Regions from separate parts of the Arthrobacter burdickii genome, predicted to be linked through region 1. Evidence: riboswitches for the same ligand, from Rfam matches in the RefSeq annotation. Region 1 holds a riboswitch; the other holds the start of a gene.
What was found. Region 1 has a riboswitch for cyclic di-AMP ahead of P5G52_RS14905 (NlpC/P60 family protein). Riboswitches for the same ligand answer to the same signal wherever they lie in the genome.
Positions count from the first base shown of each region.

Region 2: it holds a riboswitch for cyclic di-AMP, as region 1 does, so the genes downstream of both, P5G52_RS05205 (M23 family metallopeptidase) here and P5G52_RS14905 (NlpC/P60 family protein) in region 1, are expected to answer to the same signal.

Region 1 is NZ_JAROCG010000002.1:47,166-50,356, reverse strand. It holds gene P5G52_RS14905 (NlpC/P60 family protein) at 200-1,138, opposite strand; cyclic di-AMP (ydaO/yuaA leader) riboswitch at 1,144-1,312, opposite strand; gene P5G52_RS14900 (iron-dependent transcriptional repressor DtxR) at 1,433-2,131, opposite strand; gene serC (phosphoserine transaminase) at 2,388-3,191, shown strand, end outside.
Region 2 is NZ_JAROCG010000001.1:1,109,626-1,112,816, reverse strand. It holds gene P5G52_RS05210 (diacylglycerol/lipid kinase family protein) at 1-957, shown strand, start outside; gene P5G52_RS05205 (M23 family metallopeptidase) at 976-1,734, opposite strand; cyclic di-AMP (ydaO/yuaA leader) riboswitch at 1,741-1,939, opposite strand; gene P5G52_RS05200 (siderophore-interacting protein) at 2,103-3,152, opposite strand; gene P5G52_RS05195 (ABC transporter ATP-binding protein) at 3,149-3,191, opposite strand, start outside.

The sequences.
Region 1 (3,191 bases):
CCTCATTGCTGACCTGTTCCCCGCACCGGTTGCCATCCCGGGGTACGGGAGAAGAGCTTCGGATTGACACTGCAAGGGTACCTGCCTGCCGCGAACTCCGGAGGGGGTTGACGTGCGGCCCTTGCCGCTCCCGCGACCGCTTAAACGCAAGGGAACCGGCACAGTGTGCCGGTTCCCTTGCGTATCGTTCGTGCGGTGATCAGCCGCCGACGCGGATGTACACGCCACCCGAGCCGAGCTCGGCCGGTGCGATCACCGTGGTGTTGCCGTTGAATCCACCGTGGACGGCCTGGCCGCCACCGATGTAGACCGCGATGTGGGCTGCGCCCATGCCGCCGTCGGCGTAGTAGATGAGGTCGCCCGGGATGGCCTCGCCGGCGCTCACGGTGCGGCCCAGGGACAGGTACCCTGCCGGCCAGCCGTGGAAGTTGATGCCGGCAGCGGCGAGGGAGTTGCTGACGAGGCGCGTGCAGTCCTGCATGACGCCGAGCTGGCCCTTGGCAGCGGCGGCGATGGTCGCGGCGACACCAGAGGAGGCTGCAGGCTTGGGAGCAGGTGCCGGGGCGGGAGCAGGTGCAGGAGCAGGTGCCGGGGCAGCTGCGGGAGCCGGGGCGGCTACGGGAGCCGGCGCGGGAGCGGCGACGGCCTGGACGGCAGCGACGGTCTGGGCGGCGGGAGCCGGAGCAGCGGGTGCCTTCACGACGGGAGCCGGAGCAGCCGGAGCGGCGGGTGCCTCGACGACGGGAGCCGGGGCGGCGGGGGCCGGAGCTGCGGGAGCCTCGACGACCGGAGCCGGGGCGGCGGGTGCCTTGACGGCCGGAGCCTTCTTGGCGACGACCGGCTTGGCGTGGACCTTCACCGCGGTCCTGTTGAAGGACACGACGGTCTTGGACGACGCGACGACGGCCTGACGGGCCGAGGTGACGGTGATGCTGGAGGATGCGACGTCGCGCTGCGGCTGGAGATCGGCGGCGTTGGCTGCAACTCCGCTGGTCAGTACGAGGCCGGAAGCGGCGGCGATGACGGCGGCCTGGCGGCCGACCGATCCTGCGTTCGACGCTACTGCGGCGGAAAGAGCGGTCAGCGGGTTGGCGTTCTGGGGCGCGCGGTGGCGGCCCAGCGAAGAGCTGGTGGACACGTTGGATTACCTCTCCCAATGCCTGCGAGGTGAGCTGTCGGATTCGGATGGGAGTCACCCGGCCGCTGCGGTAACAGCGACTTCACCCCAAGGATTTCTCGAAAGAAACCCGAAACTTGGTTCCCCCGCCTCTGCCATGCGATGGTGCGGACGGACCTCGAGCAATGGCAGAGCTAGGCGATTTGCAGGAGGGTGCCGGATCTAGAGCGAATTTGGCACGAAATGAACCGTACAACACAAACGCCGGTTATGTCACATTCTGATCACAGAATGGTGTGTTATTGGTGACGGCACTCACGCCGCGACGGAGACGAACACGTGGGACGCCACCTCGGGGGGTAGCTCCAGCGCACCCTCGACGCCGGGCACGCGCACGGAGACGTACCCTCCGACGGACTCGAGGTTCAGCTGCGCTCCGGGGCGCAGGCCGCCCTCGTCGAGCTGCGTGAGGAGTTCCGGATCCACCTGGATCGGCTCCGCCAGCCGCACGAGCGTGACCTGCTTCTCCGGCGAGTACGTGCCCATCGCGGAGAGCAGCGTGACGACGCCGTCGGTGAACAGCTCGGACTGGACGCCGCCGATGGCCTCGAGTCCCGGGATCGGGTTGCCGTACGGGGATTCGGAGGGCTTTCCGAGGAGCTCGTAGAGCCGGCGCTCCACGCGCTCACTCATGACGTGCTCCCAGCGGCAGGCCTCGTCGTGGACGTAGGCCCAGTCGAGCCCGATGACGTCGCTCAGGAGCCGCTCCGCGAGGCGGTGCTTCCTCATGACCCCGGTGGCCCTGCGTCGACCCAGTTCGGTCAGCTCGAGGTGCCGGTCGCCGGAGACGACAACGAGTCCGTCGCGTTCCATGCGACCGATGGTCTGGGACACGGTCGGCCCCGAGTGGCGAAGCCGCTCGGCGATGCGGGCACGGAGGGCGACGATGTTCTCTTCCTCGAGCTCAAGGATGGTCCGCAGGTACATCTCGGTGGTGTCGATGAGGTCCGTCATGCGGTTCAGCTCCTTGGTGCGGTGAGGTCGCGCGGCTGGAATGCCTCACGCCGGTGGGGGTGCCACGGCCGGCACAGCCAGCTCCGCCCCACGCCTCCCAAGGTTAACCCATGGCGCGACGCGCCCGGCAATCAGCTCCGACGCCGCCGCCGGCCGGTGCAGGAGGCGTCCCCGCTCCGGCGTTCACAAATGGAGGGCCGACCTCCGCTGGGGCAGAATGAGGGCGATACCCGCCGCCGACACAGCTGGAGCGACCATGAACGACCTGCCCCGCATCCCCGACCACCTGCTGCCCGCGGACGGACGTTTCGGCGCGGGTCCGTCCAAGGTCCGGAGCGGGCAGATCGACGCACTGGTGTCCGCCGGGCCGTCGCTGCTGGGGACCTCCCACCGCCAGGCTCCCGTCCGCAACCTGGTGGGCCGCGTGCGTGAGGGGCTCAGCACCTTCTTCGGCGCCCCCGAAGGGTACGAGGTGGTCCTCGGCGTCGGCGGGTCGACCGCGTTCTGGGACGTGGCGGCGTTCGGGCTCGTCGACCGGAAGGCGCAGCACCTCTCCTTCGGCGAATTCGGTTCGAAGTTCGCCTCCGCGACCGACAAGGCGCCGTTCCTCGGCGCATCGAGCATCATCACCGCCGAGCCCGGCACCCGCCCCGACCCCGTCGCGGAGGCCGGCGTCGACACCTACGCCTGGCCGCAGAACGAGACCTCGACGGGGGTCGCGGCTCCTGTGCGGAGGGTCGAGGGGGCAGACGACGGCGCCCTGGTCCTCGTCGACGCTACGTCCGCGGCCGGCGGCCTCGACGTCGACGTGTCGCAGGCCGACGTCTACTACTTCGCTCCGCAGAAGAACTTCGCCTCCGACGGCGGCCTGTGGCTCGGGCTCTTCTCCCCCGCCGCGCTGGAGCGTGCCGCGCGGATCAACGCCGGTGACCGGTGGATCCCGGACTTCCTCAACCTCCAGACGGCGATCGACAACTCCCGCCTGAACCAGACGTACAACACCCCGTCGCTGTCCACCCTGGTCACGCTCGACGCGCAGGTCGAATGGCTGAACGCCCAG
Region 2 (3,191 bases), on a different contig from region 1:
CCGGACACCGGATCGCGCAGCCGACGTGCCGCGCTCATCATCAATCCCATCAAGGTCACCACGGTCGACGTGCAGGGCGCTGTCCAGCGCATCTCCGCCGAGGAGGGCTGGGAGGATCCCCTGGTTATCGAGACCACCGAGGACGACCCCGGGCACGGCCAGGCGCAGGAGGCCCTCGACGCCGGAGTGGACCTCGTGATCGCGGCAGGCGGGGACGGCACGGTGCGCTGCGTGGCCGAGGAGCTCGCGGGGACCGGCACCATGATGGCACTCGTCCCGCTGGGCACGGGCAACCTGCTGGCCCGCAACCTCGACATCGCCGTCGACGATCCGGATGCCGCCGTCGAGGCCGCCTTCCGCGGGACCGAGCGCACCATCGACGTCGTGCACGTGACGGTGGACCGCGCGCAGGACGCGCACGTGTTCCTGGTCATGGCCGGTATCGGGTACGACGCGGCCATCATGTCGGACACGCGCGACGACCTGAAGGACAAGGTGGGCTGGCTGGCCTACGTCGACGCGGGGATCCGCAACCTCCCGGGCAGGCCGGCGCGCACCACCATCTCGGTGGACGGCGGCAGGTCCTTCGAGCGCCGCCTGCGCAGCGTGATGGGCGGCAACTGCGGCAAGATCATGGGTGGCCTCGAGATCTTCCCGGGCGCGAAGATCGACGACGGCCTGATGGACCTCATGACCCTGGCACCCCGGGGGAAGCTCGGGTGGCTCGCCGTCGCCGGGAAACTGTTCACGCGCGGCAAGGGCAAGGACCCGTCACTGGAGTACTTCCAGTGCCGCACCGCGGAGGTCACCCTGCACGAACCGCTGGAGGTGCAGCTCGACGGCGATCCCCTCGGCAAGGCCACGCATATGGCGTTCGAGGTGAAGCCGGATTCGCTGCGTCTGCGGATGCCGCTGGGGTACAAGGACCCGGCCGTCGTCAGCGAGCCGCTGCCCTAGCAGGGGAGGATCGGACGGCTACAGCCAGGGCTTCGGGTCGACCTTCTTGTCGTCGACCATCACCTCGAAGTGGAGGTGGCAGCCGGTGGAGTTCCCCGTGCTGCCGACCGCCCCGAGGACGTCCCCGCGCTTCACCTTGGTGCCGGCCTGCACGTCGAGGGCGCTCAGGTGGTTGTAGGTGGTCTTCAGCCCGTCGCCGTGGTCGACCACGATGCGCTGGCCCCCGCCGTAGGCATGCCAGCCGGAGTCGACGACTGTGCCGGCATCCGCTGCCTTGACCGGCGTCCCGCAGGCACCGGAGTAGTCCAGGCCCTCGTGGAGTTCGTCGGCAGCCCCGCTCACGGGGTTGACGCGATACCCGAAGGTGGAGGCCAGGACCGGGTGGTCCACCGGAGCCCCGAAGGCCTTGCGGTCCTGGAGCGCAGGAGTGAGTGACGCGGAGCGTGCCCGGGCACTCGCGATGCCCGGCGCGACACCCTCCACGGCCCGACCGGCCCCCTCGAGGGTGAAGGTCACCGGCGCCTCCGCAGCAGCCGTGACGGCCTGCATGCCTGCTGCAGGGGTGGCCGCCGTCGTTGCCGAGGGTGCGACGGCACCCAGCAGCAGTCCCGCCGAGGCGAGGACGATGCCGGCCGTAGCGGCGTTTCCGCGCAGTCTCGCGAACGCCGTCGTACCTCCGGCTCTTTCCTGCCGGAGGTCGCGGCGCGTCGGCTGCGAGACCCACTGGAGGGCGCGATCGTCGGAGGCGCGAGGGCGCTCGGGCAGAACGGTATTCATCAACTGCTTACCTCTCTGGAACGCCCGCGAAGTTAGCTGTCGGATTCGAGCAAGAGTTGACTCGGCCCCTCTGCACGGCCCTCCACCGCGGAAATGTCGCAGGCGGGGCCGAACTAGCATGGAAGGGCTTCACCCCGAGGCGGCTCAGGCCGCCGGAACGTGGGTCCTCCACCCCTGTCACAGTGTGTTCAGGCGGTCCGCTGACAGGGTTAGGCGTACGGACCTGGATCTGGAATCCAGCTTTGACTGCTTAAAACAGTAGGTCACAGCGCACGAAGTTACAATTTCGTTATCGCATTTGGGGATAACTGTGATAAAGGTCGCCCGCCATAGTGCGGAGAGCGGTCCGGAACGGTTCGACGGCCGCGTCAGGTCAGTTCCGCGCGCCCCTTGCGCCAGTAGCCCATGAAGGCGACCTGCTTCCGGTCCACACCCACGTCCCGCACCAGGTAACGGCGCAGCCCGCGCACGACGGCAGCCTCACCGGCGATCCACGCGTAGAAGGGCTGGGTGCCGGAGGGTCGCCCGGGATTGACAGTCGACTGCACGACGGCCGCGTCGAGGAGCTGCGGGGTCTCCCAGAGGATGGTCCCGTCGACGTCGACCTCCTCGGGCTCCCTGCCCCCCTGGACGTCCGGGCCCGAGAGCGACACCCAGCCCGGCACGCGCACCGCGTCCCGGACGGCCGCCTCCAGCAATTCGCCGTGCGCCTTCCCTGCCCGGGCCAGCCACTTAATGGTCACCGCCGACCGCGTCGCGATCGGCTGGACGTCCTGCACGTCCGGCACCTCGAGGAACGCGGAGCCGCTGATGTCCTCGGGGAGTGCCTCGAGGATGGCGCTGATGGCCGGGACGGCCGTCTCGTCTCCGGCGAGGAGGACGTGCTGGGCGAGGCCGGGGCTCCACTCGATGCCTCCGTACGCACCCGCCGTCCTGCATTGCGCCGCCGACGCGTTGGGGCCGATCATGCAGACCCGGTCGCCGGGCCGGGCAGCCGCGGCCCACTCCGCCGCCGGGCCGCCGCGGCCGTCGTCGTCGAGGTGCAGGACGAAGTCGACGTCGATCTCCGTCCGCGGGCCCCGGCGACGCGCGGTGCGCACGGTGTACGTGCGCATGAACCCGCGCTCCTCCGCCTCCATGCCGAGCCACAGCTGGTACCAGTTCGCTGCGTTTCCGCGCTCCATCAGGCCTGCTATGTCGGGGCACTCCCGGCCGGCCGGCGGGATGATGATCTTGATCCGGAGGTCGAGGCTGTCCCCGGCCACCCCGAACGCCTCGAGGCACGCACCGCCGAAGGTGATGCGTCGGAAGGTGGCACCGAGGTCCTGCACGGCCGTGACGACGACGTCGAACGCCAGCACCATCGGTTCGGTGTCGGCGGCGGTCCGCCGCACGCTGCGCTGGGTCATTTCGGTCATGATGCTGCCTCCACGTGGGCCGGAACGGTGTCCTGGGGA